Regions from separate parts of the Streptomyces sp. NPDC096176 genome, predicted to be linked through region 3. Evidence: riboswitches for the same ligand, from Rfam matches in the RefSeq annotation. Region 3 holds a riboswitch; each other region holds the start of a gene.
What was found. Region 3 has a riboswitch for thiamine pyrophosphate ahead of thiO (glycine oxidase ThiO). Riboswitches for the same ligand answer to the same signal wherever they lie in the genome.
Positions count from the first base shown of each region.

Region 1: it holds a riboswitch for thiamine pyrophosphate, as region 3 does, so the genes downstream of both, thiC (phosphomethylpyrimidine synthase ThiC) here and thiO (glycine oxidase ThiO) in region 3, are expected to answer to the same signal.
Region 2: it holds a riboswitch for thiamine pyrophosphate, as region 3 does, so the genes downstream of both, ACIQ7Q_RS29440 (thiamine ABC transporter substrate binding subunit) here and thiO (glycine oxidase ThiO) in region 3, are expected to answer to the same signal.

Region 1 is NZ_JBIWFV010000002.1:162,100-171,956, forward strand. Features, by position in the region: gene hisC (histidinol-phosphate transaminase) at 1-466, opposite strand, end outside; gene ACIQ7Q_RS05900 (LacI family DNA-binding transcriptional regulator) at 874-1,986, shown strand; gene ACIQ7Q_RS05905 (metallophosphoesterase) at 2,195-3,286, shown strand; gene ACIQ7Q_RS05910 (hypothetical protein) at 3,434-4,261, shown strand; gene thiC (phosphomethylpyrimidine synthase ThiC) at 4,340-6,136, opposite strand; TPP riboswitch at 6,129-6,262, opposite strand; gene ACIQ7Q_RS05920 (YibE/F family protein) at 6,332-7,660, shown strand; gene ACIQ7Q_RS05925 (SsgA family sporulation/cell division regulator) at 7,686-8,120, opposite strand; gene ACIQ7Q_RS05930 (IclR family transcriptional regulator) at 8,253-9,023, opposite strand; gene ACIQ7Q_RS05935 (DUF5326 family protein) at 9,275-9,487, opposite strand; gene ACIQ7Q_RS05940 (cupin domain-containing protein) at 9,651-9,857, opposite strand, start outside.
Region 2 is NZ_JBIWFV010000013.1:84,968-94,824, forward strand. Features, by position in the region: gene tsf (translation elongation factor Ts) at 1-100, shown strand, start outside; gene pyrH (UMP kinase) at 259-1,023, shown strand; gene frr (ribosome recycling factor) at 1,154-1,711, shown strand; gene ACIQ7Q_RS29425 (phosphatidate cytidylyltransferase) at 1,711-2,859, shown strand; gene ACIQ7Q_RS29430 (hypothetical protein) at 3,021-3,320, shown strand; gene rlmN (23S rRNA (adenine(2503)-C(2))-methyltransferase RlmN) at 3,798-4,904, shown strand; TPP riboswitch at 5,025-5,146, shown strand; gene ACIQ7Q_RS29440 (thiamine ABC transporter substrate binding subunit) at 5,142-6,245, shown strand; gene ACIQ7Q_RS29445 (ABC transporter permease) at 6,284-7,900, shown strand; gene ACIQ7Q_RS29450 (ABC transporter ATP-binding protein) at 7,900-8,934, shown strand; gene ACIQ7Q_RS29455 (LOG family protein) at 9,156-9,857, opposite strand, start outside.
Region 3 is NZ_JBIWFV010000006.1:204,450-214,306, forward strand. Features, by position in the region: gene ACIQ7Q_RS18595 (deoxyribonuclease IV) at 1-841, opposite strand, end outside; gene pknB (Stk1 family PASTA domain-containing Ser/Thr kinase) at 847-2,772, opposite strand; gene ACIQ7Q_RS18605 (thiazole synthase) at 2,916-3,710, opposite strand; gene thiS (sulfur carrier protein ThiS) at 3,717-3,917, opposite strand; gene thiO (glycine oxidase ThiO) at 3,914-5,080, opposite strand; TPP riboswitch at 5,078-5,189, opposite strand; gene ACIQ7Q_RS18620 (hypothetical protein) at 5,241-5,582, shown strand; gene ACIQ7Q_RS18625 (NAD(P)/FAD-dependent oxidoreductase) at 5,671-6,855, shown strand; gene ACIQ7Q_RS18630 (Rv2175c family DNA-binding protein) at 6,899-7,264, shown strand; gene thiE (thiamine phosphate synthase) at 7,351-8,001, shown strand; gene metF (methylenetetrahydrofolate reductase [NAD(P)H]) at 8,113-9,030, shown strand; gene ACIQ7Q_RS18645 (hypothetical protein) at 9,082-9,857, shown strand, end outside.

The DNA.
Region 1 (9,857 bases), on a different contig from region 3:
TCAACCGCGTCCGGTCGGTGATCGCGTCGGCCATCGCGTCGAGGTCGTGCACCTCCCCCTCGGTCAGCGGCACCTGCACAGGGGTCGCCCCGCTGATCCGCGTGATGATCGGGTACGCCTCGAAGGAGCGCCAGGCGTAGATCACTTCGTCGCCGGGACCGGAGGTCGACTGGAGCAGCGACTGCGCGACGCCCACCGAGCCGGTGCCCGTCGCCAGGTGCGTCACCGGCACCCCGAACCGGTCCGCGAGCTCGTTCATCAGACCGGTGCAGGCCATGTCGGGGTACCGGTTGAAGTTCTGCGCCGCCGCCATCGCGCTCTCCATCACGCCCGGCAGCGGCGGATACGGGTTCTCGTTGGAGGACAGCTTGTAGGCCACCGGGCCGCCCGCCGCCGCCGGCTTGCCCGGCTTGTACGTGGGGATGCCGTCCAGCTCGGCGCGCAGCTTGGGGCTCGTCTCGCTCACCGCAGGTCCTCCTCGACCGTCCGTGCAGATCGGTACCGCTCAACCAATACTGCTCACCTTATGAGGATTCGCCGCCGCTGCGAATGGCCGGGCGCAATGAACACCTGCGGCAGTCTCGGGGAAGGCTTCCGAAGGGTGCGATCGTGGGGGGAGCGCGCCCTGCTCGGCGCGCGCCAGTGGCGCACGCCGTGGCGCGCATCGCCCGTAGTGATGAGTTGAGACCTCTTCGAGACATGGGCCGTTCGCCAGGCCTCGAAGGCACCGCACCCGTCACCGCCCAGCCATGGCATCCAACTGGCTTTGCTTCCAAGGGTGTTAGGCCATAATGATCATGCAGAAACGTGCCTGCCGACGTGGGCATATGCGACCGGCCCTACCACCCGCGCGAGCCCTACTATCGGCTCGCCATGACAGCAGCAGGGAAGCATCAGGTGAGCCGGACGGACACATCCCGCCGAGGCAGCAGGCAGGGCCGGGCAGGCATCAGAGACGTGGCCGCCGCGGCCGGCGTCTCCATCACAACCGTCTCCGACGCCCTCAACGGCAAGGGCCGGCTGCCGGACGCCACCCGCAGACACGTCCGCGAGGTCGCCGAGCGGCTGGGCTACCGCCCGTCCGCCGCGGCCCGCACCCTCCGTACCGGAAAGTCGGGCTTAATCGGCCTGACGGTGACGACATACGGGGATGAACCTTTCACCTTCACGGAGTTCGCGTACTTCGCCGAGATGGCCAGAGCCGCGACCTCGGCCGCGCTCGCCCGCGGCTACGCACTGGTCATCCTGCCCGCCACCTCACGCCATGACGTCTGGTCGAACGTCGCCCTCGACGGCACGATCGTCATCGACCCCTCCGACCACGACCCGGTCGTCACCGAGCTGGTGCGCCAGGGCCTGCCCGTCGTCTCCGACGGCCGTCCCGCCGGCACGCTCCCGGTGACCGCCTGGGTCGACAACGACCACGAAGCCGCCGTCCTCGATCTGCTCGACCATCTCGCAGACGCCGGCGCCCGCCGGATCGGTCTGCTCACCGGCACCACCACCGACACCTACACACGGCTGTCGACCACCGCCTACCTCAGCTGGTGCGAGCGGGTCGGCCAGGATCCGGTCTACGAGTCCTACCCCGCCCACGACCCGTGCGCCGGCGCCGTCGCCGCCGACCGGCTCCTCGCCCGCCCCGACCGGCCCGACGCCGTGTACGGGCTCTTCGACCCCAACGGCACGGACCTGCTCGCCGCGGCCCGCCGCTACGGACTGCGCGTCCCCGACGATCTGCTGCTCGTGTGCTGCAGCGAGTCGACCGTCTACGCCACCACCGAACCGCCCATCACCACGCTCTCGCTGAAACCGCGGCGGATCGGCACGGCAGTCGTCCAGCTCCTGATCGACGCGATCGAGGGAATCGACGAGGACCGGCCGGTCGAGCAGGTGATACCCACCGAACTGATCGTCAGGACCTCGTCGCAGCGTCGCTCTCCGCGGACGACGGTGAGTGCCCCGCGGTCTCCCGCGAAGGACTAGTCCGTCCCACATCCGTCCCGCAGGAAGGACTAGACCTTAACAATTGGGACGAAACAACCGGCAAATCAGGGGATGAGCAAGGATTCACCACCCCTGGTGCGTCACACACCGCCTGGCTCATTCCTATGATGGGCGAACGACACCGCGGACCACCCCGACCAGGCTGGGCCGAGAGGTGAACGGCGGCGCGACGGTGGTGGAGGGGTCGATGACTCAGGGGGCCGGTCAAGGACCCGTGGTGCGGACGGCGACGTTGCGCGATTTCCGCGTACCGCCGTACGCGCAGGTGCCCGTGCAGTCGCACTCGGCGGACCTCGTTCACGCGGGACACGAGGGACACCCGGGGAACGCCTTCCCCGAGGGCGATACCCCGGAGGGCTACACCCCGACGGCGCGTGACCTGCCGGTCATCGCCAGAGGCGGACCCGGCGACACCGTCCAGGTCCAGGTCGACCCCGCCGACACGCCGGCCCCCGACGGCCGCGGCACGCTGTACGTCGTCGGCGACGTCCACGGATATCTGGACGAGCTCCTCGCGGCCCTCGCCGCGCAGGGCCTCATCGACGCCGAAGGACGCTGGGCGGCGGGCAACGCACGCCTGTGGTTCCTCGGCGACTTCACCGACCGCGGTCCCGACGGTATCGGCGTGATCGACCTCGTCATGCGCCTTTCGGCCGAGGCCGCGGCGGCCGGCGGCTACTGCAAGGCCCTGATGGGCAACCACGAACTACTGCTGCTCGGCGCCAAACGCTTCGGCGACACCCCCGTCAACTCCGGGGCGGGCACCGCCACCTTCCAGGCGGCCTGGCTTCTCAACGGCGGCCAGAAGGCGGACATGGACCGGCTGCAGGAAGTGCACCTGCAGTGGATGGCGCGGCTCGACGCGATCGTCGAGGAGGACAGCCACCTGCTGCTGCACTCCGACACGACCGCGTATCTCGAGTACGGCTCCACCATCGCGGACGTCAACGACACCGTGCACGCGATCCTCACCCGCAACGACGCCGACGAGTGCTGGGACCTGTTCCGCAAGTTCACCAAGCGTTTCGCCTTTCGCGACGAGGGCGGCCCGCAGGCGGTGCGCGAACTGCTCTCCGCGTACGGCGGCCATCGGATCGTGCACGGCCACAGCCCCATTCCGTACCTGCTGGGCGAAGTGGGCACCGAGGACGGCGAGGACGGGGAGCGCCCTGTGGTCGACGGTCCGCACGTCTACGCGGACGGTCTCGCGATCGCCATGGACGGCGGCGTGACCATGGCCGGAAAGCTGCTTGTCCAGCAGCTCCCGCTGGCGAACTGAGCCGACTCGCGGCAGGTGATTTGCACAAACCCCCTGTCACCCTGTGCCGTAACCGCTCTACCATCGGCTTATCCGTAGCAGACTCTCCTCCGTTTCCGCCCAACTGCCCGGTATCAGCGGGCATCCCGGCCGACGGAGCATCGGGGGATGCACATGAACAGCGCTCCGCACCTGTTGACCGAGGACCGCGCCGAGTACGAGCGAGTCCTCGACGACGCACTGCGCAACGCCCATGAACGCCCGGATCTGGCCGCTGTGGGGCTGCGCCTGAACACCGAGCAGCTCCGCACCATGGCACTGAACGCGACGGCACTGATCACCACGTCGGCCGCCGCCGAGTACGAGCACTATGTGAAGGTGCGCCGAGACATGCGCTCGCCCACGTTGGCCGACTCGGTGCGCAGCTCAGTGTCGGCACCGGCCGTGGGGGAAGCCGCCGAGGGCGGTGCGGGCGTCGCCGCCGTCATCGCCGTGCTCGCCCCTGTCCTCGCCGGTACAGCCGCGGCCATATTCCTGCTCGTCGGCTACATCCTGAAGATGCTCAGCCCCACCCCGTCCTTCGCCGACGCCCTGCTCACGGCCGGCTGGTTCTTCGGCGCGCTCACGGCAGCGGGCATCCTGGTCGCCGCGGTGGGGCTGCTGTTGACCGCCCTGCGCAACGGCGCCGCCCAGGTGGCGGACGCGGTGCCCTCCGGCGAACTGCCGGACGAGGTGGCACGGGCCAGGGAGGCCTGGCGCCATGCCCTGCTGGAGCGCGGCATTCTGCCGTTCCTGCGGGCAGCCCTCGCCGATCCCAGTGCCGACCCGTCGTCCGCGAGACCGCCGCGGCCGGTGAGCCGCATGCCGAAGATCGGCTACAGCGGACCCGACTTCTCAAGTCCCGCGGACGGCTCGGGTAAGGGACGGCGCGCGACATTCACCAGCCCGGACTTCACCAGCCCGGACTTCGGGGGCCCCGAGAACCGGCCGGAGTGATCCCGGCCGGTGCCCGCGGGACGTCGCCGGGCCCCGTGCCCGGCGCGCCTTCCGCCCGCGCTCCGGGGCGGCGTCGCGTCAGTCCGCGATGGGCAGGTAGACCCGATTGCCTGCGGCGGCGAACTCCCTGGACTTCTCGGCCATGCCCGCCTCCGCCTCCGCGGCTGCCGTGTCCGCCTCCCCCAGCTCGCCCCCGTGCTTGCGCCTGATGTCCTGGGAGATCTTCATCGAGCAGAACTTGGGACCGCACATCGAGCAGAAGTGCGCGGTCTTCGCCGGCTCGGCGGGCAGCGTCTCGTCGTGGAACTCCCTCGCCGTGTCCGGGTCGAGGGCCAGATTGAACTGGTCCTCCCACCGGAACTCGAAACGCGCGTCCGACAGCGCGTCGTCCCACTCCTGGGCGCCCGGGTGCCCCTTGGCCAGATCCGCCGCATGAGCGGCGATCTTGTACGTGATGACGCCGGTCTTGACGTCGTCTCGGTCCGGCAGGCCCAGGTGCTCCTTGGGCGTGACGTAGCAGAGCATCGCCGTGCCCCACCAGGCGATCATGGCCGCCCCGATCCCGGACGTGATGTGGTCGTAGGCCGGCGCAACGTCCGTGGTGAGGGGGCCGAGCGTGTAGAACGGCGCCTCCTCGCAGATCTCCTGCTGGAGGTCGATGTTCTCCTTGATCTTGTGCATCGGGACATGGCCCGGGCCCTCGATCATCGTCTGCACGTTGTGGCGCTTGGCGATGGTGTTGAGCTCGCCGAGTGTCTTCAACTCGGCGAACTGCGCCTCGTCGTTGGCGTCCGCGATCGAACCGGGGCGCAGCCCGTCGCCGAGGGAGTACGTCACGTCGTAGGCGGCGAGGATCTCGCAGAGCTCCTCGAAGTTCTCGTACAGGAACGACTCCTTGTGGTGCGCCAGGCACCAGGCCGCCATGATCGAGCCGCCGCGGGAGACGATGCCGGTCTTGCGCCGGGCCGTCAGAGGCACGTAGCGCAGCAGCACTCCCGCGTGGACCGTCATGTAGTCGACGCCCTGTTCGGCCTGCTCGATGACCGTGTCCCTGTAGACGTCCCAGGTCAGGTCCTCGGCCTTGCCGTCCACCTTCTCCAGCGCCTGGTACAGCGGCACCGTTCCGATCGGGACGGGGGAGTTGCGCAGCACCCACTCGCGGGTGGTGTGGATGTTGCGGCCGGTGGACAGGTCCATGACCGTGTCGGCGCCCCAGCGGGTCGCCCAGGTCATCTTCTCGACCTCCTCCTCGATGGAGGAGGTGACGGCGGAGTTGCCGATGTTGGCGTTGACCTTCACCAGGAACCGCTTGCCGATGATCATCGGCTCGATCTCCGGGTGATTCACGTTCGCCGGCAGCACGGCCCGGCCGGCCGCGATCTCCTCCCGCACCACTTCGGGGGAGACGTTCTCGCGGATGGCGACGTACTCCATCTCCGGCGTGATCTCGCCGCGGCGGGCGTACGCGAGCTGCGTCACCGCCTGCCCGTCGCGGCCACGGCGGGGCTGTCGCGGGCGTCCCGGGAAGACGGCGTCGAGGTTGCGCAGTCCCCCGCGCGGCGATGTGTGCTTGATCCCGTCGTCCTCCGGCCGGACCGGCCGCCCCGCGTACTCCTCGGTGTCGCCGCGGCCGATGATCCAGTTCTCCCGGAGCGGCGGCAGCCCGCGGCGCACGTCGGTGTCGACGTTCGGGTCGGTGTACGGGCCGGACGTGTCGTACAGCGTGACGTCCTTGCCATTGGTGAGATGCACCTTGCGCACCGGCACGCGGAGGTCGGGGCGCGATCCCTCGACGTATCCCTTGTGCCAGCCGATGGACTTCCCGGCCTCGTCGTTCTGGTTCGAGGCAGGCGTGCGTGCGTCCGATACGGTCATGAGACCTACTCCCTACGCCGGCATTACCCGGTAACAGGTTCGGCGGTCGGCGCAGCTGGTCCCGTACAGGTGTACGAAGGTCAGCGCCCTCTCAGCCCGGTGCTCCGAGCTCCCGCGTGTGCAAAGGTGCCACCACGCTAGCGTCATATCTGGCGCGCTGAACAGAGGGCCCCGGCTTCTTGCGATGATCGACCCGTGACCTCATCGCCACAGTCCCCAGAACCGCACGTCCAGGCCCACGGCCATGGGCACAGCCATGGGCCCGCCGCTCCGGTGTCCCGACACCTTCGAAAGATCATCGCAGCCGTACTGATCCCCTTCGCGACAGCCGTCCTCGTCGGGCTCGCGGTGCTCTGGCCGGGAGGCGCGCCCGGCCACGAACGCACCGGCGTCGGCTTCGACCGGCAGACCGAGCAGGGCAAGGTGGTACGCGTCGAGAAGGTCGACTGCAAGGACGTCAACGCCGCACAGGTCCCGCCGACCGGCGACACCTCCACGCCCGAGGGACGCGAGGCCGTAGCTGCGCAGCAGGGCCGGTGCGCCAGGGCGACCGTCGAGGTCGTGAGCGGCAAGGACAAGGGCCGGACATTCGTCGAGATCGTCCAGCCGGACGCGCCACGGCAGTTGAGCGAGGGCCAGGGCGTCGTCGTCGCGTACGCCCCCGACGCACCTCGCGATCTGCAGTACTCGGTGACCGACGTGGACCGCGAGTTCCCCATGGCACTGCTCGCGGGGATCTTCGCCCTCGCGGTGGTGCTCGTGGGCCGGATGCGCGGGGTGATGGCCCTGATCGCGCTGGCGGTCTCGTTCGCGGTGCTGACGCTGTTCATCCTGCCGGCGATCCTGCAGGGCTCGAATCCGCTGATCGTCGCGGTGGTCGGGGCGAGCGCCATCATGCTGATCGCGCTGTACATGTGTCACGGGGTGACGGCGCGCACCTCGGTCGCGGTGCTCGGCACTCTGGTCTCGCTGCTGCTGATCGGGCTGCTGGGGTCGCTGTTCATCGGCTGGGCGAGCCTGAGCGGGAACACGGACGACAACACCGGCCTCATCCACGGCCTGTACCCGGACATCGACATGAGCGGTCTGCTGCTGGCGGGAGTCATCATCGGTTCCCTCGGTGTGCTCGACGATGTGACGGTGACCCAGACCTCGGCCGTGTGGGAACTGCACCAGGCCGATCCGGAGATGGGCCCGCGTGCCCTCTATCGCGCCGCGATCCGCATCGGCCGCGACCACATCGCCTCGGTCGTGAACACCCTCGTACTCGCCTACGCGGGCGCGGCGTTGCCCTTGCTGCTGCTCTTCTCGATCGCCCAGTCGGGCGTGGGCGCCGTGGCCAACAGCGAACTGGTGGCGGAGGAGATCGTACGGACCCTGGTGGGCTCGATCGGCCTGGTCGCCTCCGTACCGGTGACAACCGCCCTGGCCACCCTGGTGGTCTCCGCCGACCGTCCGCAGCCGGCCGAGCAACCGGCCGGGTCACCGGTTCGGGGTGGCAGGGGGCGGCGGCGCAAGAAGTAATCGCGCGAGCGGAGCCGATGGGACGTCAGCCGGCGTTCTCCTCGGCCAGGATGCGTCCGAGCGCCTCTTCCAGACTCACTTCGCAGTCACCCAGCGAGAGCTCCTGCCCGATCGGCACCAGCTTGTCCGTACGGTCGAGGAAGGCCACGAGCGGCGCCGCGCCCGCGCAGAACAACGCCGAGTCGGCGCCGACCCGAAGCCGGATACGAACGTCAGACAGGCTTTCGGGACCGACGGGCGCGATATGCACATCACCGTCCCCGCTCGGCCCATTGATCCCGTCGAGCAGCAACTCCCGCCCGAATGCCCAGGTCACAGGCGCGTCACCGGGAAGGTGAAAGGTCATCCGCACCGCGTACGGATCCCAGGTCTCGTAACCCAGCTCCACCGGAATCCGGAAGGAGAGCTCCTCGGAGACGAGGAAGCTCATCAGTACCTCGGCCTGGACCGACTCGCGCATCACATACTCCGCAGTAATGAAGCAATGAATGAACCCGTGCTGGCAAAGCAAGAAAACGGCCAGGAACGATCCCCCTAGGCCCTCTTGACGCAATCGTCCTGGAAGCGCTAGCAGATCACAAGGAGTGATATTTCAGATACTGATAGAGAAGGCAAGTGACCCCAACAGCCCACCGATTCCCGTCCTCAGCTGCTCCACCGCAGGAAGCAATCTGGCTTCCTGGCGCAGGGGGAGAGAAATCGCCATCGTTGCGACGACAGGGCCGGCGGTGATCGGAATGGCAGCACAGACCGTGCCGAGGGCATATTCCTGACGCTCCACGACCGGCGCCATGGGCCCACGTGACGCGAGCCGTTCCAGCAGTGCGCTCCGGTCACGCACCGTGTGCGGCGTGACGGGCTGAACGGGATGGCGGTCGAGGTGGTCGCGGCGGGCGGACTCGTCGAGCTGGCCGAGAAGGCACTGGCCCAACGCGTGCGCGTGGCCGGTCTCGCGGAAGTCGGCCCATTCGGCGACCGCCGGCGCGTAGGGCGTGTCGGAGACCGCGACGATGTCGATCTCGCCTTCGCGGTAGACGGCGAAGTAGACGGGTACGCCGATGGCATCCCGCCAGTGCGCCAGCGACTCCTCCAGCGTGCTGCGACGATTCTGCAACGAGCCGCCGGAGACGAGCCGTTCAACGGCGTTCCCGAGGGCGTACACACCGTTCTGGCGCCTCAGATAGTCGCCGTGGGTCAGGGTGCGCAGCAGGTGGTAGGCGGTCGGCAGGGGGATGCCGGCCTCGCGTGCCAGAAGCTTGGCGGGAGCGCCGTCCGGATGCGCGCCTGCGGCCTCCAGCAGCCTCAGCGCCCGTTGCACGGAGCTGATCAGGGTCGGTGCAGTGGCATTCGTGGCCCCGGCCACAGGTCACCCCCAGGCGTGGTGACGGGCTGCATGCCCGCCCGCGGGGGCCGCCCCCGCGCGCCCGCCGCATCCCCGGGCCCTGAACGGCCGTTCAGCTCAGGACACCTCGGAGCGCTGGTGAGAGTTGTGATCCGAATTTCCCGAGGGCGGCAGAGATGAGCCACTCTAATGGCAGCGTCGGCCGGGGAACGGGGATCGACCGGCGGTTCCCCCGGCCGGGCTAACGGTCTTTCGCCACGGCCCCGGCGTCCCTACCAGTCACCGCGGGAGCCGGACGACGCCATGAACTTCCGTACGACGAAGACCAGTCCGCCGACAAGGGCGACGAACACCAGTAGCTTGAAGAGCAGTCCGATCACAAAGCCGACGACGCTCGCGATGAGCCCACCGAAGACGACCAGCGCGATCACCGGGATCGCAATCCACTTCACCCACCACGGCATCCCCGTGAAGATCTCCTGCACAGCCATCGTCCTACCTCGCTTCTCCCGAGTGCCTGCCCCCGAGTGCCTGTCTCGATGCTAGGCGGGTGGACGTGGTGAACGGGATGCCGCGAGCCCTTGAACTCCCCTGACCGAACCCCTAGGGCCTCCTCATCGGTTTTGGCCGGCCTCTCGGGGCCAACGGTCAGCTCTCGGGCGGCGAGAAGACCACCATGACCCGCAGATCCTCGCTGATGTGGTGGAACTTGTGCGCCACACCAGCCGGTACGTACACGACGCTGCCCCGGCCGACCTGTGTGGTCTCCATGCCCACCGTGATCGCCGCCCGGCCGCTGACCACGAAGTAGACCTCGTCCTGGTTGTGCGGGAGCTGCGGGTCGATCTCGCCGGC
Region 2 (9,857 bases), on a different contig from region 3:
CCAGCCGTACGCGCTCGACAACAAGAAGTCCGTTCAGCAGATTCTGGACGAGGCCGGCGTCACCCTGAAGCGCTTCTCGCGCATCAAGGTCGGCATCTGAGTCCGTACGACGCGGACACCGGACCCCGGTAGGGTCTGAAGCAGTCGTCCACGTTCGCGCCGGGCGACCGCAGATCTGACGAGGAGGCCATTGCCGTACGGGAAACCGCAAGGACCCACTGGCAATGGCCTTCTTCGTATGTGCACGAGGAGATCCCCATGAATCAGGGCGCCGCACAGGGCGACGACAACCACGGCAAGAAAGCCGGACGCTTCATGCTGAAGCTGTCCGGTGAGGCGTTCGCCGGTGGCGGAGGCCTCGGCGTCGACCCCGACGTCGTACACGCCATCGCCCGCGAGATCGCAGCGGTCGTACGCGACGGGGCGGAGATCGCGGTCGTCATCGGCGGCGGCAACTTCTTCCGCGGCGCCGAGCTCCAGCAGCGTGGCATGGACCGGGCCCGCTCCGACTACATGGGCATGCTCGGTACGGTCATGAACTGCCTCGCTCTCCAGGACTTCCTGGAGAAGGAGGGCATCGACTCGCGTGTCCAGACGGCCATCACCATGGGCCAGGTCGCGGAGCCGTACATTCCACTGCGCGCTGTGCGCCACCTGGAGAAGGGGCGCGTCGTCATCTTCGGCGCGGGCATGGGCATGCCGTACTTCTCCACCGACACCACCGCCGCCCAGCGGGCCCTCGAGATCGACGCAGAGGCGTTGCTCATGGGCAAGAACGGCGTCGACGGGGTCTACGACTCCGACCCCAAGACCAACACGGACGCGGTGAAGTTCGACGCGCTGGAGTACGGCGAGGTGCTGTCGCGCAATCTCAAGGTCGCCGACGCCACCGCGATCACGCTCTGCCGCGACAACGCCCTGCCGATCCTCGTCTTCGAACTCCTCGCCGAAGGCAATATCGCGCGGGCCGTCAAGGGTGAGAAGATCGGCACGCTCGTGAGCGACCGGGACACCCGGGCCTGAAACCCGGGACGCCCCACGAGGGATGGACAAAGTCCTGCCGGTCGGACACCGTGCAGGCAACACGCGACGCAGGTTCCGCCGGCCCAGTGGTTACGAGCCGGGCCTACCTCAAGACACGCAGGAGCAAGTGGTGATCGAAGAGACCCTCCTCGAGGCCGAGGAGAAGATGGAGAAGGCCGTCCTGGTCGCCAAGGATGACTTCGCCGCGATCCGCACGGGACGTGCGCACCCGGCGATGTTCAACAAGATCGTGGCGGACTACTACGGTGCGCTGACCCCGATCAACCAGCTGGCCTCGTTCTCGGTTCCCGAGCCGAGGATGGCCGTGGTGACGCCCTTCGACAAGACCGCGCTGCGCAACATCGAGCAGGCGATCCGCGACTCCGACCTCGGCGTCAACCCGAGCAACGACGGCAACATCATCCGGGTGGTGTTCCCCGAGCTCACCCAGGACCGCCGCAAGGAGTACATCAAGGTCGCCAAGACCAAGGCCGAGGACGCCAAGATCTCGATCCGCTCCGTGCGCCGCAAGGCCAAGGAGACCATCGACAAGCTGATCAAGGACGGCGAGGTCGGCGAGGACGAGGGCCGCCGCGCGGAGAAGGAGCTCGACGACACCACCGCGAAGTACGTCGCGCAGGTGGACGAGCTGCTCAAGCACAAGGAAGCCGAGCTGCTCGAGGTCTGATGAACGACTCTTCCTGGGGGGCCCCGCGCGGCGCCGGATACGCCGGAGCATGGCCACCGCCCGACCAGGGGCCCCTCTCGGCGGGTCCCGCATACGATGGGCACGACGCACAGCAGACTCGGCCCATGCCCATCGTTCCGGACTTTCCCGCCGCAGGTGGAGACGCCGAGGACCGTGGTGAAGGCGAAGACCACGAGGACCGTGACCGGGGGGCTGCTCGGCTGAGCGGCCCCCTGTTCCGCGATGAGATGCCGCAGGAGCCCATGCCCACCCCGCCGCCTTCGGGCGATCCGACCCCGCAGCCGCCGGTCGGACCGGAGCCGCCGCAGAAGAAGCGGGCGGGTCGGGACCTGCGCGCGGCGATAGGGGTCGGCGTCGGCCTCGGTGCGGTGATCGTCGCCTCTCTCTTCTTCGTCAAGGCCGTCTTCGTCGGTGTGATCGCGGTCGCCGTCGTCGTCGGTCTGTGGGAGCTGACCTCCCGGCTCGAGGAACGCAAGCAGATCAAGGCCCCGATCGTGCCGCTCGCGGTGGGCGGCGCGGCGATGGTCGTGGCCGGCTATGCGCGTGGGACGGAGGGTGCATGGGTCGCGATGGCGCTCACAGCGCTCGCGGTCCTGGTCTGGCGGATGACCGAGCCGCCGGAGGGCTATCTCAAGGACGTCACGGCCGGCGTCTTCGCCGCGTTCTACGTTCCCTTCCTGGCGACGTTCGTCGCACTCATGCTGGCGGCCGATGACGGCCCGGAGCGGGTGCTCACCTTCCTGCTGCTCACCGTTGTCAGCGACACCGGCGCCTACGCGGTGGGCTGGCGCTTCGGCACGCACAAGCTCGCGCCGCGCATCAGCCCGGGCAAGACCCGCGAAGGACTGCTCGGCGCCGTGTCGTTCGCGATGGCGGCGGGCGCGCTGTGCATGCAGTTCCTGATCGACGACGGCACCTGGTGGCAGGGCCTGCTGCTCGGCCTCGCGGTTGCCGTCAGCGCCACGCTCGGGGACCTGGGCGAGTCGATGATCAAGCGTGACCTGGGCATCAAGGACATGGGCACGCTGCTCCCCGGCCACGGCGGCATCATGGACCGTCTGGACTCGCTGCTGCCGACGGCACCGGTGGTGTGGCTGCTGCTGGTTGTCTTCGTGGGCCCCGGCTGAGCGGCTGCTGTTTTCTTGAGGAGGGCTCGTTGTCCACAGGGCAACGAGCCCTCTTCCTTTATCTCTGAAGGTCCGTGTCTCTGGGGGAGAGGGCTTTGGCCGGTCGAGGACGACGCCGCGGGGCACCACCGCTGAACGGGATTTTCGCGGCGGATACGCAGGTGTTCCGCTTCTACGCGGACGGCACGGTCCTGGACGTGCTCGTGCGACCCGCACCGCAGCCCACGAATGCGGCGACTCTGGCCGGTTGGCTGCGCAAGGACAACAGTCTGCCCGGCGTGCACACGGCGCGGTACGTCCTGGAGGGCGATCATGTCTCGTTCACGACGCGCGGGCACTACCGCGACGAGGAGATCACGGTCCGTGGGACATGGAGCCGCGGCGCGCTGACGCTGGGTATTGCCGGACGGGGATGGGAGATCGGGCCGCGGCGCTTCTCGCGCTTGGACCCAGCGCGCTGACGAGCCCGGCGCAAGCAGTGCCCCGGGTCGCAGTGCGGTCCTCGGCGTGCAGCCTGAGGCGGTGTGATGTCGCGGACGTAGACGGGCTTGGGTGCCCGGTGCGGTATGACGAAGCGGCTCTGCCGGCCCCAAGACTTCGGCGTGCCGCAAGCCGCGTGCGTCCTGGTCGGCCGTGGGACCAGTCTCCGGTCGGCGGATCGGACACGGTGTGATGTTCGGCTCGGCGAGCGCGAGCAGCGCCTGCCTCCTCATCCTCATGGTTCAGCCACCCAATGGAGCTCGTGAACAAGGTGGAGCCCCCGCGGTGGAGGGCGCCACCGCGTCATCCGGCACTGGTGGGCTCCCCGGCCGGCGAGAACGCCCATCCTTCTGGGCCGTCTGCGGATGCCACCCGGAGACCAGTAACGACCTCAGACGACCACCGCGGGAATCGGGGCCCGCAGGCCACCGGAATCCGTCTGCGACACTGGATGCACCATGCCCAAGCCCGGAGAACTCACTTTCGTCGCGCCCCGCGGAGCCAAGAAGCCCCCGCGGCACCTCGCCGACCTCACGCCCGCCGAGCGCAAGGACGCCGTCGCCGCGATCGGCGAGAAGCCGTTCCGCGCCAAGCAGCTGTCCCAGCACTACTTCGCCCGGTACGCCCACGACCCGGCCCAGTGGACCGACATCCCCGCGGCCGCGCGCGAGAAGCTCGCCACGGAGCTGCTGCCCGACCTGATGTCCGTCGTGCGGCACATCTCGTGCGACGACGACACGACCCGCAAGACCCTGTGGCGCCTGCACGACGGCACGCTGGTCGAATCCGTGCTGATGCGCTATCCGGACCGGGTCACCATGTGCATCTCCTCGCAGGCCGGCTGCGGGATGAACTGCCCCTTCTGCGCCACCGGGCAGGCCGGCCTCGACCGGAACCTGTCGACCGCGGAGATCGTGCACCAGATCGTCGACGGCATGCGCGCGCTGCGCGACGGCGAGGTCCCCGGAGGACCCGCCCGGCTGTCCAACATCGTCTTCATGGGCATGGGTGAACCGCTCGCCAACTACAAGCGGGTCGTCGGATCCATCCGTCGTCTCACCGACCCGGAGCCCGACGGGCTCGGTCTCTCGCAGCGGGGCATCACGGTCTCTACCGTCGGTCTCGTGCCCGCGATGCTGCGCTTCGCCGACGAGGGCTTCAAGTGCCGTCTCGCCGTGTCGCTGCACGCCCCGGACGACGAGCTGCGAGACACCCTGGTTCCCGTCAACACGCGCTGGAAGGTCCGCGAGGTCCTCGACGCCGCCTGGGAGTACGCGGAGAAGTCAGGTCGCCGTATCTCGATCGAGTACGCGCTCATCCGTGACATCAACGACCAGGCGTGGCGCGGTGATCTGCTCGGCCGGCTGCTGAAGGGCAAGCGGGTCCACGTGAACCTCATCCCGCTCAACCCGACGCCCGGCTCGAAGTGGACGGCCTCGCGCCCCGAGGACGAGAAGGCGTTCGTCGACGCGATCGCCGCCCACGGTGTACCGGTCACGGTCCGGGACACCCGTGGCCAGGAGATCGACGGGGCCTGCGGACAGCTGGCGGCGACCGAGCGCTGAGCCGGGCCGAGGCGAGAGCATGGGCGCAGTGGCCGAGCGCCGAGCCGGGCGCACGGGCCTCAGAGCCCGTCGGCCATGGCTGATACTGTGCCCTGTGCGTTCGCACAAATGAACAACAAAACATTCCGACAGGGGAGCGCACCAGAGCGCTGAGAGTGCGGCGAGGCCTTCACGGCCACGAGCCGCAGACCCTCGGACCTGATCCGGGTCATACCGGCGTAGGGAGTCAGCATCATCATGAACAGCCAACTTCGGCGTGCCGTCGGCGCCGCACTCGCGGGTGCCCTCGGCGTCTCCGTCCTCTCCGCCTGCGGTGAGAAGTCCGAGGACAAGGGCTCCGGGTCCGACCCCGTCGGCGCGTCCAAGAATGTCACCCTCGTCAGCCATGACTCGTTCGCCGCGTCGGACGCCGTGCTGAAGGAGTTCACCAAGCAGACCGGCTACACGGTCAAGGTGCTCAAGAGCGGTGACGCGGGCGCCGCGCTCAACAAGGAGATCCTCACCAAGGGTTCCCCGCAGGGCGACGTCTTCTTCGGTGTCGACAACACCCTTCTCTCCCGCGCGCTCGACAATGACCTCTTCACTCCCTACGAGGCCAAGGGCCTCGACCGGGTGACCGAAGAGGTGCAGCTCGACGCGGGCAAGCACCGCGTCACGCCCGTCGACTCCGGCGACATCTGCGTCAACTACGACAAGAAGTTCTTCGCCGACAGGAAGCTCGCGCCGCCGAAGACCTTCGCGGACCTCGCGAAGCCCGAGTACAAGAACATGCTGGTCGTGGAGAACGCCGCCACCTCCTCGCCGGGTCTCGGGTTCCTGCTCGGCAGCGTCGGCGAGTACGGCGAGTCCGGCTGGCAGGGCTACTGGAAGAAGCTCAAGAACAACGGCGTCAAGGTCGTCGACGGCTGGGAGCAGGCGTACAACGAGGAGTTCTCCGGCTCCGCCGGCGGCAAGAAGGCCAAGGCGGACCGTCCGCTCGTCGTCTCGTACGCCTCCAGCCCTCCGGTCGAGGTGCTCTACTCCGATCCGCAGCCGGCCGAGGCGCCCACCGGTGTCGCGACGGGCACCTGTTTCCGCCAGATCGAATTCGCCGGTCTGCTCAAGGGCGCGAAGAACGAGGCGGGCGGCAAGGCGCTGCTGGACTTCCTGATCAGCAAGAAGTTCCAGGAGGACATGCCGCTCAACATGTTCGTGAACCCGGTGGTCGAGGACGCGAAGCTGCCGGAGCTGTTCACGAAGCACGGAGCGGTCGTCGAGCAGCCCGAGACCGTCGCCGCGGACACCATCGCGAAGAACCGTGAGCAGTGGGTCCGGTCGTGGTCCTCGCTCGTCCTGAAGTAGGGAAGTCCCTGCGCGGGAACGCGGCGCGGCTCGGCCTCATGGCCGTGCCCGTCGCCTTCTTCGCCGTCTTCTTCGCCTACCCCGTCACCGCGATCGTCGGCCGCGGACTCCACATCGACGGGGTGTGGCAGTTCGGACGCTTCGCGGAGGTGCTCGGGCGCCCGGACATCCGGGACGTGCTGTGGTTCACCACCTGGCAGGCGCTCGCCTCCACCGCGCTGACCCTGCTGATCGCGCTGCCCGGTGCGTATGTCTTCGCCCGCCTCGAGTTCCCCGGCAAACGGCTGTTGCGTGCGGCGGTCACCGTGCCGTTCGTGCTGCCGACGGTCGTCGTCGGCACGGCGTTCCTGGCGCTGCTGGGGCGCGGTGGGCTCCTCGACGAGATGTGGGGCGTCCGGCTCGACACCACCGTGTGGGCGATCCTGCTCGCGCACGTCTTCTTCAACTACGCCGTCGTCGTACGCACCGTCGGCGGCCTGTGGTCCCAGCTCGACCCCCGCCAGGAGGAGGCGGCCCGGGTGCTGGGTGCGGGGCGCCTCGCCGCCTGGCGACGGGTGACCCTGCCCGCGCTGACACCCTCGCTGGCCGCCGCCGCACTGATGGTCTTCCTCTTCACGTTCACCTCCTTCGGTGTCGTGCAGATCCTCGGCGGCCCCACGTTCTCCACCCTCGAGGTGGAGATCTACCGGCAGACCGCCGAGTTCCTGGATCTGCCGACCGCGGCCGTGCTGACCCTGCTGCAGTTCGCGGCGGTCGGTGCGGTCCTCGCCGTGCACGCCTGGACCGTCAGGCGCCGCGAGAGTTCCTTGCGGCTCGTCGACCCTGCCCGGACCGCGCGCCCGCCGCGCGGAGCGGTGCAGTGGGCGATGCTCTGTGCCGTGCTGGCCACCGTCGTCGTACTGCTGCTCACTCCGCTCGCCGTGCTCGTCGAGCGCTCCTTCGACACTCCTGGCGGGTACGGCTTCGCCTACTACCGTCAACTGGGCACCGTGGACGCGTCCGGAGGCGCGTTCCTGGTGCCGCCCATCGACGCCGTGTGGAACTCCCTCAGGTACGCGCTTGCCGCCACCGCGATCTCGGTCGCCGTCGGTGGCCTCGCCGCGGCAGCGCTCACCCGGAAGGCAGGCAGGCTGGTACGCGGCTTCGACGCCCTGTTGATGCTTCCGCTCGGCGTCTCCGCCGTGACCGTGGGCTTCGGCTTCCTGATCGCTCTCGACGAGCCACCGCTCGACCTGCGGGCGTCGTGGATCCTGGTGCCCCTCGCCCAGGCACTGGTCGGTGTGCCGTTCGTCGTGCGGACGATGCTGCCGGTGTTGCGGGCCGTGGACGAACGGCTCCGGGAGGCGGCCGCCGTACTGGGCGCGTCACCGCTGCGGGCGTGGCGCGAGGTCGATCTGCCGTTCGTGCGCAGGGCGGTGATGGTGGCGGCGGGCTTCGCGTTCGCCGTGTCCCTGGGCGAGTTCGGCGCGACCGTGTTCATCGCCCGGCCCGACAACCCGACCCTGCCGGTCGCCGTCGCTCGGCTGCTCGGTCGCCCGGGTGAGCTCAACTACGGGCAGGCGATGGCGCTGAGCACGATCCTGATGGTGGTGTGCGCGGCGGCGCTGCTCCTGCTCGAACGCATCCGCACCGACACCACGCCCGAGGAGTTCTGATGGCGCTGCTGGAACTGGAGGGCGTGACCGTACGGTTCGGGCCGCGGACGGCGCTCGGCGCGGTGGACCTCCAGGTGTCGGAGCACGAGATCGTTTGCCTGCTGGGACCGAGCGGCAGCGGCAAGTCCACGCTGCTGCGTGTGGTCGCCGGCCTCCAGGACGCCGACGCGGGGCGGGTGCTGCTCGACGGAGCCGACCAGGTGGGCGTGCCCGTGCACCGGCGCGGGGTGGGGCTGATGTTCCAGGACCACCAGCTCTTCCCGCAACGGGACGTCGGCGGCAATGTCGCCTTCGGGCTGCGGATGCACGGCGCGGGACGCAGCGAACAGACGCGCCGGGTCGACGAGTTGCTCCGGCTCGTGGGGCTCCCGGCGGCGCAGAGACGGTCCGTCGCAGCCCTGTCCGGCGGCGAGCAGCAGCGCGTCGCCCTCGCCAGGGCGCTGGCGCCGGAGCCGAGGCTGCTGATGCTCGACGAGCCGCTCGGCCAGCTGGACCGAGGGCTGCGCGAACGGCTCGTCGTCGAACTGCGCGGCCTGTTCGGCCGGTTGGGCACGACGGTGCTCGCCGTCACCCACGACCAGGGCGAGGCGTTCGCGCTCGCCGACCGCGTCGTGGTGATGCGGGACGGGCGGATCGCGCAGGCGGGCACGCCGCTGGAGGTCTGGCAGCGGCCCGCCTCCGAATTCGTCGCCCGCTTCCTCGGCTTCGACAACGTGGTACCCGCGACGGTCGGTGATGCGGCCGCGGACACGGTGTGGGGGAAGGTTCCCGTGCGGGACGGCTCGCCGCGGGGCGAGCGCACCGTGCTCGTACGGCCCGACGGGGTGCGGCTGACCGATCCGTCGGAAGGGCTGCGCTGCACGGTCGAGTCCCGCACTTTCCGGGGCAGCCATGTCGCCGTACGGCTTCGGCCCGCGGACGGCCCCTCCCTGGAAGCCGAGTGCTCCCTGCGGGAGGCGCCGGAGGAAGGCGCGGCGGTGGGCGTGGTGTTCGTTGCGGACGAGGTCGTGGTCCTGGACGCGGACGCACCCTAGAGGTCCCCCGGACGTACTTTCGGCGTCGCACCTATTGCACAGCACGGCTGCATCAGCCTCGCCGCCAGGTGTCGCTGTTGAGCACGCGGGAAAGGTACGCCTCTCAGGAAGCGTTCTCGGCCTGCGTGGGAGGCCCCGGCGAGGTCCGTCGTGTCGCCGGCCGGCGCGGATCTGCGCTCACGATCCGTCAGGCCGGGGCATGCCGGGCAGGTTGCGACTGCTCAGAGCGTGTTCGCGAGCAGTCGCCGCAGGGCTTCCGGAGCCTCTTCGACGGAGTCGACGAGTGCGATGCGCGACTCCATCGGCCGACCGCGTGCCAGTGACCGGAGCAGCGGCCAGGCAGGCAGGTGGTCGGTCCAGTGGGACCGGTTCACGAGCACCATGGGGGTCGGCTCGCCGCGGGACTCGTAGTAGTTCGGAGTCGCGTTGTCGAAGATCTCCTGGAGCGTGCCCGCCGCGCCGGGCAGGAAGATCACACCGGCGTTGGAACGGGCGAGCAGGCCGTCCTCGCGGGTGGCGTTGGCGAAGTACTTGGCGATGTGGCACGCGAAGGCGTTCGGCGGCTCGTGGCCGTAGAACCAGGTCGGGATCCCGACCGAGTCCCCACCCCGCGGCCAGCGGTGGCGGACGTCGAGCGCGGCCTGCGCCCAGTCGGAGACCGACGGAAGGAACGACGGCGCCTTGGCGAGCAGCAGAAGCGCGTCGTCCAGCATCTCGTCGGGGTGCGGCGCAGCGTATGCCCCCAGGTTGGCGGCCTCCATGGCACCCGGGCCACCTCCGGTCGCGACGGTGAACCCGGCACGGGACAGCTCCCTGCCGAGCCGCGCCGCACCGGCGTACGCGTCGGTGCCACGGCCCATCGCATGGCCGCCCATGACGCCCACGACCCGCTCGCCGACGAGGAGTTCGTCGAGCGCGTCGGA
Region 3 (9,857 bases):
GTTTCTTCAGCCGCGCCACATCCGCCGAGTGCCCCTCCTTGCCGCCGGGTGTCTCGATGATCAGCGGCACTCCCTCGGTGGCGGGGTGCGACATGAGCGCACGGAAGGGCTCTTCGCCGATGTGTCCTGAGCCAATGTTCTCGTGACGATCCTTGTGTGCCCCGACAACATCCTTCGAGTCATTCGCGTGGATCAGCTTCAGCCTCCCCTCGCCGACCGTCTCCACCAGCAGATCCAGCGTCTGCGCCATCCCGGTCGGGCCGGTCAGATCGTGTCCGGCCGCGAAGATGTGGCAGGTGTCGAGACAGACGCCGAGCTTGGGATGGGCGTCCAGGGCCTCGAAGTACGGCCCGAAGTCCCAGGTCCGGGAGCAGAGCGAAAAGCCCTGCCCCGCCGTCGACTCCAGCAGCAGGAACGGGTCGTCCTCGTGCGTCAGTTCGTCCAGCAGTGGCAGCATCCGCTCCCGGACCTGAGCCAGCGCCACCTCGCGGGTGCGGCCACCCGTCGCGGAACCGGTGTGCACGACCACACCCCGCGCCCCGATCTCCCGGGCCCTGCGCAGCGAGTGCCGCATGGACAGCACCGACTGCTCGACGGTGGCCTCGGTGTGGGAGCCGAAGTTGATCAGATACGGCGCGTGGACCCATGCGGAGATGCCCTCGTCGGCGCACTCGGCCCGGAACTTCTCGTCCTGGGCCGGATTGCCCTTGGGAGTCGCCCAGCCGCGCGGATTGGCCACGAAGACCTGGACGGTCTCCGCCTCCAGCTCGCGTGCGTAGACGAGTCCCGTCGTGGCGAGACCGCCGGCCACGGGGACGTGGCCGCCGACGGGGTTGCGCATCAGAACTACAGCCCCTTGATCTTGATGGTGATGATGCTGCCCTCGGGCGCCTGACCGCCGCCCTCGGTGGACTGCCTCTCGACCTTGTCGCCGAGGAAGGGGAAGTTCTTCTCGACCTTCACCTCGAAGCCGGCCGCCTCCAGCTCGGCGGTGGCGTCGTCCACGGTGTCGCCTACGACATCGGGGACCTCGACCATCCGCGGACCCTTGGAGACCGTGAGCGTGATCGTGTCGCCGCGGGCGCGCTGTGTGCCCTCGGCCGCCGACTGCCGTGCGACCGCCCCCGCCTCCTCGGCCGAGTGGATCCGCGCTGCGGCGACCTTCACCTTCAGGCCCGCCTCCTCGAGGTCGGCGGTGGCGTCCTCGACGGACTCACCCGTCACATCGGGGACGTCGATCGGTGCGCCCTTGCTGACCACGAGCGATACGGCGGTGTCGGGGCTGCGGCTGCTGTCCGCGGCCGGGTCGGTGCTGATCACCGAGCCCTGCGCGACGCTTTCGTCGAACTCCCGGGTCACCACGCCCGGCGCCAGTCCGGCTCGGCGCAGCTCGCGCTCCGCCTTGGCGAGCGGCTCGCCCACCACATGCGGCACCTTCACGATCTTCGGCCCGCGGGAGATGGTGATTGTCACCGAGCCGTTGCCCCGGATGCGCTCGTTCGTGCCGGGGTCGGTCCTGATGACCGTGCCCCGCACGACGGTCTCGCTGAAGTCGTGGCGGACCCCCTTCACGTCCAGACCCGCCTTGTCGAGGGTCTGCCGTGCCTCCTTCTCGCTCTTGCCGATCAGGGCGGGCACACGCGTGAACTGGCCCGAGTTGATGTACCAGACGCCCGCACCGATACCGAGAACGGCGACCACCGCGATCAGCAGAGCGACCACGCCTCGACGGGGCGGCCAGGCGGCCCGGGGCGGTGCAGGGGCGGCCACGTCCGGCTCCGGGCGGGGCATGGCCAGCCGGGCCGTGTGGTGGATCTCGGGCTCCTCGCGGGGGAGTGCCCGCAAAATCACGTCCGTACGGTCGTCGGCGGCGTCGGGAGCCGGGTCCTCGGCGCGGGCCTGGGGCGGCACCGCGTCCAGCTGCTCGGCGCTCAGCGCCGACCGCGCCTCACGAGCCTGTGCCAGCAGCGCCACCGCGTCGTACGGACGGACCTCGGGATTCCGGGCGGTCGCGCTCGCGACGAGCTCGTCCAGCTCGACGGCGAGGGCGGGAAAGAGCGCGGAGGGCGCCGGAACGTCCGCGTTCAGATGCTGGAACAGCACCTGGGCGGGGGTGTCCCCGGCGTGCGGCTTGGAGCCGGTCAGCATCTCGTACAGGACCACCCCGCACGCGTACACATCGGCACGGGTGTCGGCCGTTCCGTATTCGATCTGCTCCGGTGCGAGGTACGAGACGGTACCGAGGACCGTGCCCGACGTGTTTGTGACGGAACCGACAGCGCGCACAAGACCGAAGTCGGCGACCTTGACCCGGCCGTCGTCCCCTATCAGCACGTTCTCCGGCTTCATGTCCCGGTGGACGAACCCGGCCCGGTGCGCGGCGCCGAGGGCGGCCAGCACGGGCTCAAGGATGTCCAGCGCCGCCCGCGGCTGAAGCGCGCCGCGCTCGCGCAGCACGTCACGGAGGGTGCAGCCCTCGACGTACTCCATGGCCAGATAGACGTACGCGCCCTCGGCGCCCTGGTCGAAAACCCCCACCACGTTGGGATGGGCCAGGCGCGCCACGGACTTCGCCTCGCGGATGAAGCGCTCCACGAACGAGGCGTCCGTGGCGAGGGCCGGATGCATCACCTTGAGGGCGAGCACCCGGTCGAGACGGATGTCGACGGCCCGGTAGACCGTGGCCATGCCGCCGACGGCGATGCGCGCATCGACTCGGTAGCGGCCGTCGAGCAGCTGCCCGACGAGAGGGTCCTGGAGGGTCGTGTCCACGCGGCGATTCTACGAGCCGGGACGGACAGGGCCGACGGGCCGGGCAGAGCCGGGCCACGACTGCAGCCGAGCTGTGACGCGCGGGACGTATCCGAAGCCCCACGCCGTAGGAGGGTGGCCCCGCAGGGCCACCCCTCGCCCCCTCAGAAAGCGGGTCGCTCCGGATCCAGCGCCGCTACCCCCTCGACCGGCGACGACGCCTGTGCGAAGTGCCGCCGCGGGATCCGCCCCGCACGGAACGCCAGCCGCCCCGCCTCCACGCCCCGCCGCATCGCCTCCGCCATCAGCACCGGCTCCTGCGCCCGCGTCACCGCCGACGCCAGCATCACCGCCGCGCACCCCAGCTCCATCGCCAGCGCCGCGTCCGACGCCGTGCCGGCGCCCGCGTCCAGAATCACCGGCACGTCCGCCTGCTCGACGATCAACTGGAAGTTGTGGGGGTTGCGGATGCCGAGCCCGGAGCCGATCGGCGAGCCCAGCGGCATGATCGCGGCGCAGCCCACGTCCTCCAGCTTCCGCGCGAGCACCGGGTCGTCGTTCGTGTACGGCAGCACGGTGAAGCCGTCGTCGACGAGCGTTTCTGCCGCGTCCAGCAGTTCGACGCCGTCCGGCAGCAGCGTTCGCTCGTCCGCGACGACCTCGAGTTTGATCCAGTCGGTGCCCAGCGCCTCCCGTGCGAGACGCGCGGTGAGGACCGCCTCACCTGCCGTGAAACACCCCGCGGTGTTCGGCAGGACCCGGATGCCGAGCTTGTCCAGCACGGACAGCACCGAACCCTGGACGGTCGGGTCGAGGCGCCGCATCGCGACGGTCGTCAGTTCCGTGCCGCTCGCGACGAGCGAACGTTCGAGAACGTCGAGGCTGGGCGCCCCGCCGGTGCCCATGATCAGCCGGGAGTCGAATGTGGTCTCCCCGATGGTGAAACGGTCGTCGGCCACGACGGATCAGCCTCCCTGCACTGCGGTGAGAACTTCGACACGGTCGCCGTCGCCGAGCGGGGTGCCGGCCCACTGGCTGCGCGGCACGACGGTCTCGTTGACGGCCGCGGCGACTCCCGAGGGCGCCGCGGTGAGCGCGGCGACGACGGCGTCCAGGGTGGTGCTGTCGGCGAACTCTCGGACTTCGCCGTTGACGGACACGTTCATGCGGGCTGCTCCTGGAGGACGGAAGAGAAGCGGCGGGGGGAGAAGGCCCGTGCCACCTCGGGCAGTTCGCCGCTCACCAGCGCGCCCGCCAGCGCGTCGCCGGTTACCGGCGTCAGCAGCACACCGTTGCGGTAGTGCCCGGTGGCCAGCAGCAGGCCGGGCAGCTCGGTGAAGCCCAGCAGAGGCGCGTTGTCGGGGGAGCCGGGCCGCAGTCCGGCCCGCGTCTCGACGAGGGGCAGCTCGGTGATGCCGGGCACGAGCTCGTGCGCGTCGCGCAGCAGCTCGTACACCCCGCCCGCGGTGACCGTCGTGTCCCAGCCGAGTTCCTCGCTGGTCGCGCCGACCACCAGCTCGCCGTCCTCCCGGGGCACCAGGTACACATGGCTGCCGCGCACCACCGCCCGTACGGTGCGCGAGAGGAACGGCGCGTACGGGCGCGGCACGGTCAGCCGCAGGACCTGGCCCTTCACCGGCCGTACGGGCGGAAGAACGTCCGCCGGTACGCCCTCCAGCCGTCCGCTCAGGCTGCCCCCGGCCAACACGGTCTGACCCGCGGCGAGTTCGCCGCCGTCGGCGAGTACGGCTCCGGCCGCCCGGTCGGCGGCCACCACCAGCCGCTGCACCCAGGTGCGGCGGAAGTCCACGCCGGCCCGCTCACAGGCGACGACAAGCGCGGCGGCCAGCCGTCGCGGGTCGACCTGGTGGTCGCCGTCCACCCGCAGCCCGCCGCGTACGCCGGGGGCCAGCATCGGCTCGAGGCGGCGGCACTCACGGCCCGTGAGCCACTCGGACGCGAGTCCCGAGCGGCGCTGCAGGGCGTGCAGCTCACGCAGATGTGCGCGGTCGTCGGCGTCGAGGGCGACGGCGAGCGTGCCGCAGGAGCGGTAGCCGACCCGCTGACCGCTCGCTTCCTCGAGCTCCGCGACGAAGGCCGGGTAACGGCGGGCGGATTCGAGGTTGAGGCCGAGCAGGGTCTGCTCGCCGTAGTGGAGTTCGGTGACGGCGGCCAACATCCCGGCCGCGACCTGAGCGGCCCCGCCGCCCGGTTCTGGATCGGCGACGGTGACGTCCAGCCCGCTCTGCGCTGCTCGCCAGGCCGTGACCAGACCGATGATCCCGCCCCCTATGACAAGGACGTCAGGGGTGTGTCGAGTACGAGACATGGGCGTCCAGCCCCTCCCTTCGCCGGCATGACCCGGATCAGGTTCGTACGGTCGGAGGCCGCCAGCCTCCCTCTCAGCCCGGTGCGTCCGGGCTCCCGCGAGTGCCTTACGGTGGCCACCCTAACCTCCCGCCCCGCCACGCAGTAAGGGAGCCGCAGCAGTGGCAAGGACGCTCGACGGACTCGTTCTCTCACCGGTCGCCGACCAGGCTCCGGGGCAGGTCGGCACCCGGACCCGGTTCACGTACCACGAGGAGCGGGGCCGGATCTGGGCCGAGTACGAGGGCGGCGACGTGGTCCGCGGACACCTCGTGGGGACCCGGGACGGCGACCGTCTCGACTTCCGCTACGTGCAGTTGAAGGCGGACGGCGCCACCTCCTCGGGGCACTGCGTCTCCACGGTCGTGGACCTGCCGGACGGCCGTGTGCGGCTGGAGGAGACATGGGAGTGGGAGTCCCAGGAGGGCAGCGGGACGAGCGTGGTCGAGGAGCTGCCTTCCTGACTCACTGTCAGGTACGTAAGGTGTGCGGGTGGACGAACGGCAGCAGCAGACAGCGCCGCGGCGGCGCGTGGTGATCGTCGGTGCGGGCATGGCCGGAGTGCAGACCGCGGTCGCGCTTCGGGAGCAGGGTTTCACCGGACCGGTCACCCTGATCGGCGCCGAGCCGCACCAACCGTACGACCGGCCGCCGCTGTCCAAGGCGATCCTGCTCGGCAAGGCGGAGGACTCGGCCTTCGACATCGACTTCGAGGCCCTCGACGTCGAGCTGCGCCTGGGCGTCGAGGTCACCGGCGTGCGCACCGGGGCGCACGAGGTGGACACCGCGGCCGGCCCCGTCCCGTACGACGTCCTGGTCCTCGCCACCGGCGCGGAGCCCATCACGCTGCCCGGCACCCGGGGCGTACCGGGCGTCCATCTGCTGCGCACCCTCGACGACGCCGCCCGGCTGCGGCCGCTGCTCACCGAGCAGCACGACATCGTCGTGGTCGGCGCGGGCTGGATCGGCGCGGAGTTCGCGACCGCGGCCCGCCAGGCCGGCTGCGCCGTCACCGTCGTCGAGGCCGCCGACCGCCCGCTCGCCGGCACCATGCCCGCGGAGGTCGCCGCTCCGATGGCCGCCTGGTACGGGCAGTACGGGGCGGAACTCGTCACCGGCGCCCGTGTGGCCACCGTCGAGCCGGGCGCCGTGGTCCTGGTCGGAGGGCGCAGGATCCCGGCCGGCGCCGTCGTCGTCGGTATCGGCGCACGGCCCGCCACGGGCCTGCTCGAGGACTCCGGCATCCAACTCGGCCCGGACGGCTCGGTCGTCGCGGACCGCCACCTGCGTGCCTCCGCGCCCGATGTGTACGCCGTCGGAGACTGCGCCTCCTACCCGTCCGGCCGCTACGGCGAGCGGCTGCTGGTCCATCACTGGGACAACGCGCTCCAAGGGCCGCGCACGGTCGCGGCGAACATCCTCACGGACGCGGCCGGGAAGGGCGGCCCGGGCGCCGAGGTGTACGACCCGGTGCCGTACTTCTGGTCGGAGCAGTTCGGCCGGTTCGTCCAGTACGCGGGCCACCACGCCGCCGCCGACACCCTGCTGTGGCGCGGCCGGCCGGACGACGACACCTGGTCGGTACTGTGGCTGCGCGAAGAGAAGCTGGTGGCGCTGCTGGCTGTCGGCAGGGCCCGTGATCTGGCGCAGGGGCGCAGGCTGATCCTGTCGGAGGCAGTGCTGGATCCGGAGCGGGCCGCCGACCCGTCCGTCCCTCTGAAGGCGGTAGCGCGGTAGGTCCCGGCTACCGACTGTCGGTCCCGGATGGCAGGCTTGTCCTGTGACCGAGATTGACGCAAAGATCGATGCTCTCGTCCCCGCCTGGCTCTACCTGCCCGACATCGCGGAAATGCTCGATGTCGAGGTGACGCGTGTGCGCCAGCTGGTCAAGGAGGGCCAGCTGATCGCCGTGCGCCGCGGTGAGAACCGTGCGCTGCAGGTGCCTGCCGCCTTCATCGACGGCAACAAGGTGGTCAAGGGTCTCGCAGGGACCCTGACGCTCCTGCGGGACGACGGCTTCACCGACGAAGAGATGCTGGAGTGGCTCTTCACTCCGGACCCGACCCTGCCGGGCACCCCTGCCCAGGCGCTCGGGGAGAATCGCGGCACGGAGGTGAAGCGCCGGGCCCAGGCGCTCGCCGTCTGACGCCACGGAGAACACCACTACCGGCCGGGTGCTCGGGGCCGGCCGTCCGGCCCGAGCACCCGGCCGACCAACGGGGGGATCGCCTCATGTCCACGGCTCGCGCACTGCTGTCCGACGCCCGGCTCTATCTCTGCACGGACGCCCGCAAGCGGCAGGGAGACCTTCCCGAGTTCCTCGACGCCGTGCTCTCGTCCGGCGTGGACATCGTGCAGCTGCGCGACAAGGGCATGGAGGCGGGCGAGGAGCTGGAGCACCTCCAGGTCTTCGCCGATGCCTGCCGTAGGCACGGCAAGCTCCTCGCGGTGAACGACCGCGCCGACGTGGCGCATGCCATCGGCGCCGACGTGCTGCACCTGGGGCAGGGCGATCTGCCGGTGCCCGCCGCGCGCGCGGTCCTCGGGGACGCCGTGCTCATCGGCCGTTCGACGCACGCCGAGGCCGAGGCGGCGGCCGCCGCCGCCGAGCGGGGTGTGGACTACTTCTGCACGGGCCCCTGCTGGCCGACCCCGACCAAGCCCGGGCGGCACGCCCCCGGCCTCGACCTCGTCCGCTACACGGCCGCCCTCGGCGGTGACCGGCCCTGGTTCGCCATCGGCGGCATCGATGCCGGCAATCTGGAAGAGGTGCTGGACGCGGGGGCCCGCAGGGTGGTCGTGGTGAGGGCCGTCACCGAGGCGGACGACCCGGCCGCGGCCGCCGCCGACCTGGCGAAGCGGGTCAGGGTCCGAAGCGTGTGAGACCGGTGGTGATCGTCCATCTCTGTCCAAGGGATGGACAAGAGATGGACAAATCCGGCATATTTCCTTGATTCGGTTGGGTGACCCTCTCGGTCTGGCTAACCTGCGGGTATGGCCCTCGGTACTGCTTCCACCAGAACGGATCGCGCACGCACGGTGCGCGACCTGCTTGCGACGGGCAAAACGTCGTACTCGTTCGAGTTCTGGGCGCCGAAGACGGAAAAGGGCGAGCGGAACCTGTGGAACGCGCTGCGCAGGGTCGAGGCGGTCGCGCCGAACTTCGTCTCCGTGACCTACGGCGCCGGCGGGTCCACCCGCGCCGGCACGGTCAAGGCCACCCAGCAGATCGCCGCCGACACCACCCTGACGCCCGTCGCGCACCTCACGGCGGTGAACCACTCCATCGCCGAACTGCGCAACATGATCGGCCAGTACGCGGACGCCGGCATCCGCAACATCCTCGCCGTCCGGGGCGACCCGCCCGGCGACCCGATGGGGGAGTGGGTCAAGCACCCCGAGGGCGTGCAGTACGCCGCGGAGCTCGTCCGGCTCATCAAGGAGTCCGGCGACTTCTGTGTGGGCGTCGCCGCCTTCCCCGAGATGCATCCGCGCTCGGTCGACTGGGACGAGGACATCCGGTGCTTCGTCGACAAATGCCGCGCCGGTGCCGACTATGCGATCACGCAGATGTTCTTCCGGCCCGAGGATTATCTGCGGCTTCGCGACCGGGTCGCCGCAGCGGGTTGCGAAACCCCGATCATCCCCGAGATCATGCCCGTCACCAGCGTCAAGCAGATCGACCGGTTCGCCGCCCTGAGCAACGCGCATTTCCCGGCGGAGCTGAAAGAGCGGATCCTCGCGGTCAAGGACGATCCAGCCGCTGTACGCTCCATTGGCATCGAGTTCGCGACGGAGTTCGGCGCCAGGCTGCTCGCCGAGGGTGTCCCCGGGTTGCACTTCATCACGCTCAACAGCTCCACCGCGACGCTCGAGATCTACGAGAATCTCGGACTGCACGAGCAGTCCTGACAGGCCGTACCCGCCCCGCCCCGGGGCGGCGGCCGCAGGAGAGGGGCGGGCATGGGCTGGACGGTCCTCTACGTCGCGTTCGGAATCGTCGCGCTGTGGCTCCTCGGTGAGGTGCTGCTCCAGTACAAGGCCCGTCTGCGCTGGCGGCTGCTCGCCTTCGCCGGGTTCCTGGGCGTCGTCATAGGCGTGCTGCTGCCGTCGGTGGTGGTCATCGCCCTCGGTGCGATGGCGTTCGCGGTCGGTCAGACATATGTGACGCTCTCCTTCCGGCGCGGCTTCTCCACCGGCTGGGCACTCGGCGGCAGCCCCGGCGTGAGCAGGCGGCGCAGGTCCGGCACTGCCCAGAAGGCCGACCGGGAGCCCTCACTGGAGGTCACCGGCCTCTCCTACGACACGCCCGAGTACAACACGCCCGAGTCCTACGCCGCCGAGCACGACCCAGCGGCGCCCCAGGCGGCGCCCGAGGTCTACGAACCGGAGCCGCTGCCCGACGAGACCGGGCAGTACGGCATCTACACGGAGGACGCGTACGCCGCCCGGCGGGACGCGGAGCGGCAGGCCGCCCCCGAGGAGGGCCGGCAGTACGCCACCTACGACTCGGGTTACGGCACCTACGACGCGTACGGCGACTACGGCCAGCAGCAGCCCGCCGCGCAGACGGCCTACGCCGGACAGTACGACTACGGCAGCGGCCAGCAGCAGTACTCCACCTACTCGGATCCGTACGTGGGCGGCCAGCAGTACAGCACCTACGACTCATACGGTGGCTACGCCGACCAGCAGCAGTACGCCGGCCACGGGCAGCAGGAGGGCTACAGCGAGACCCC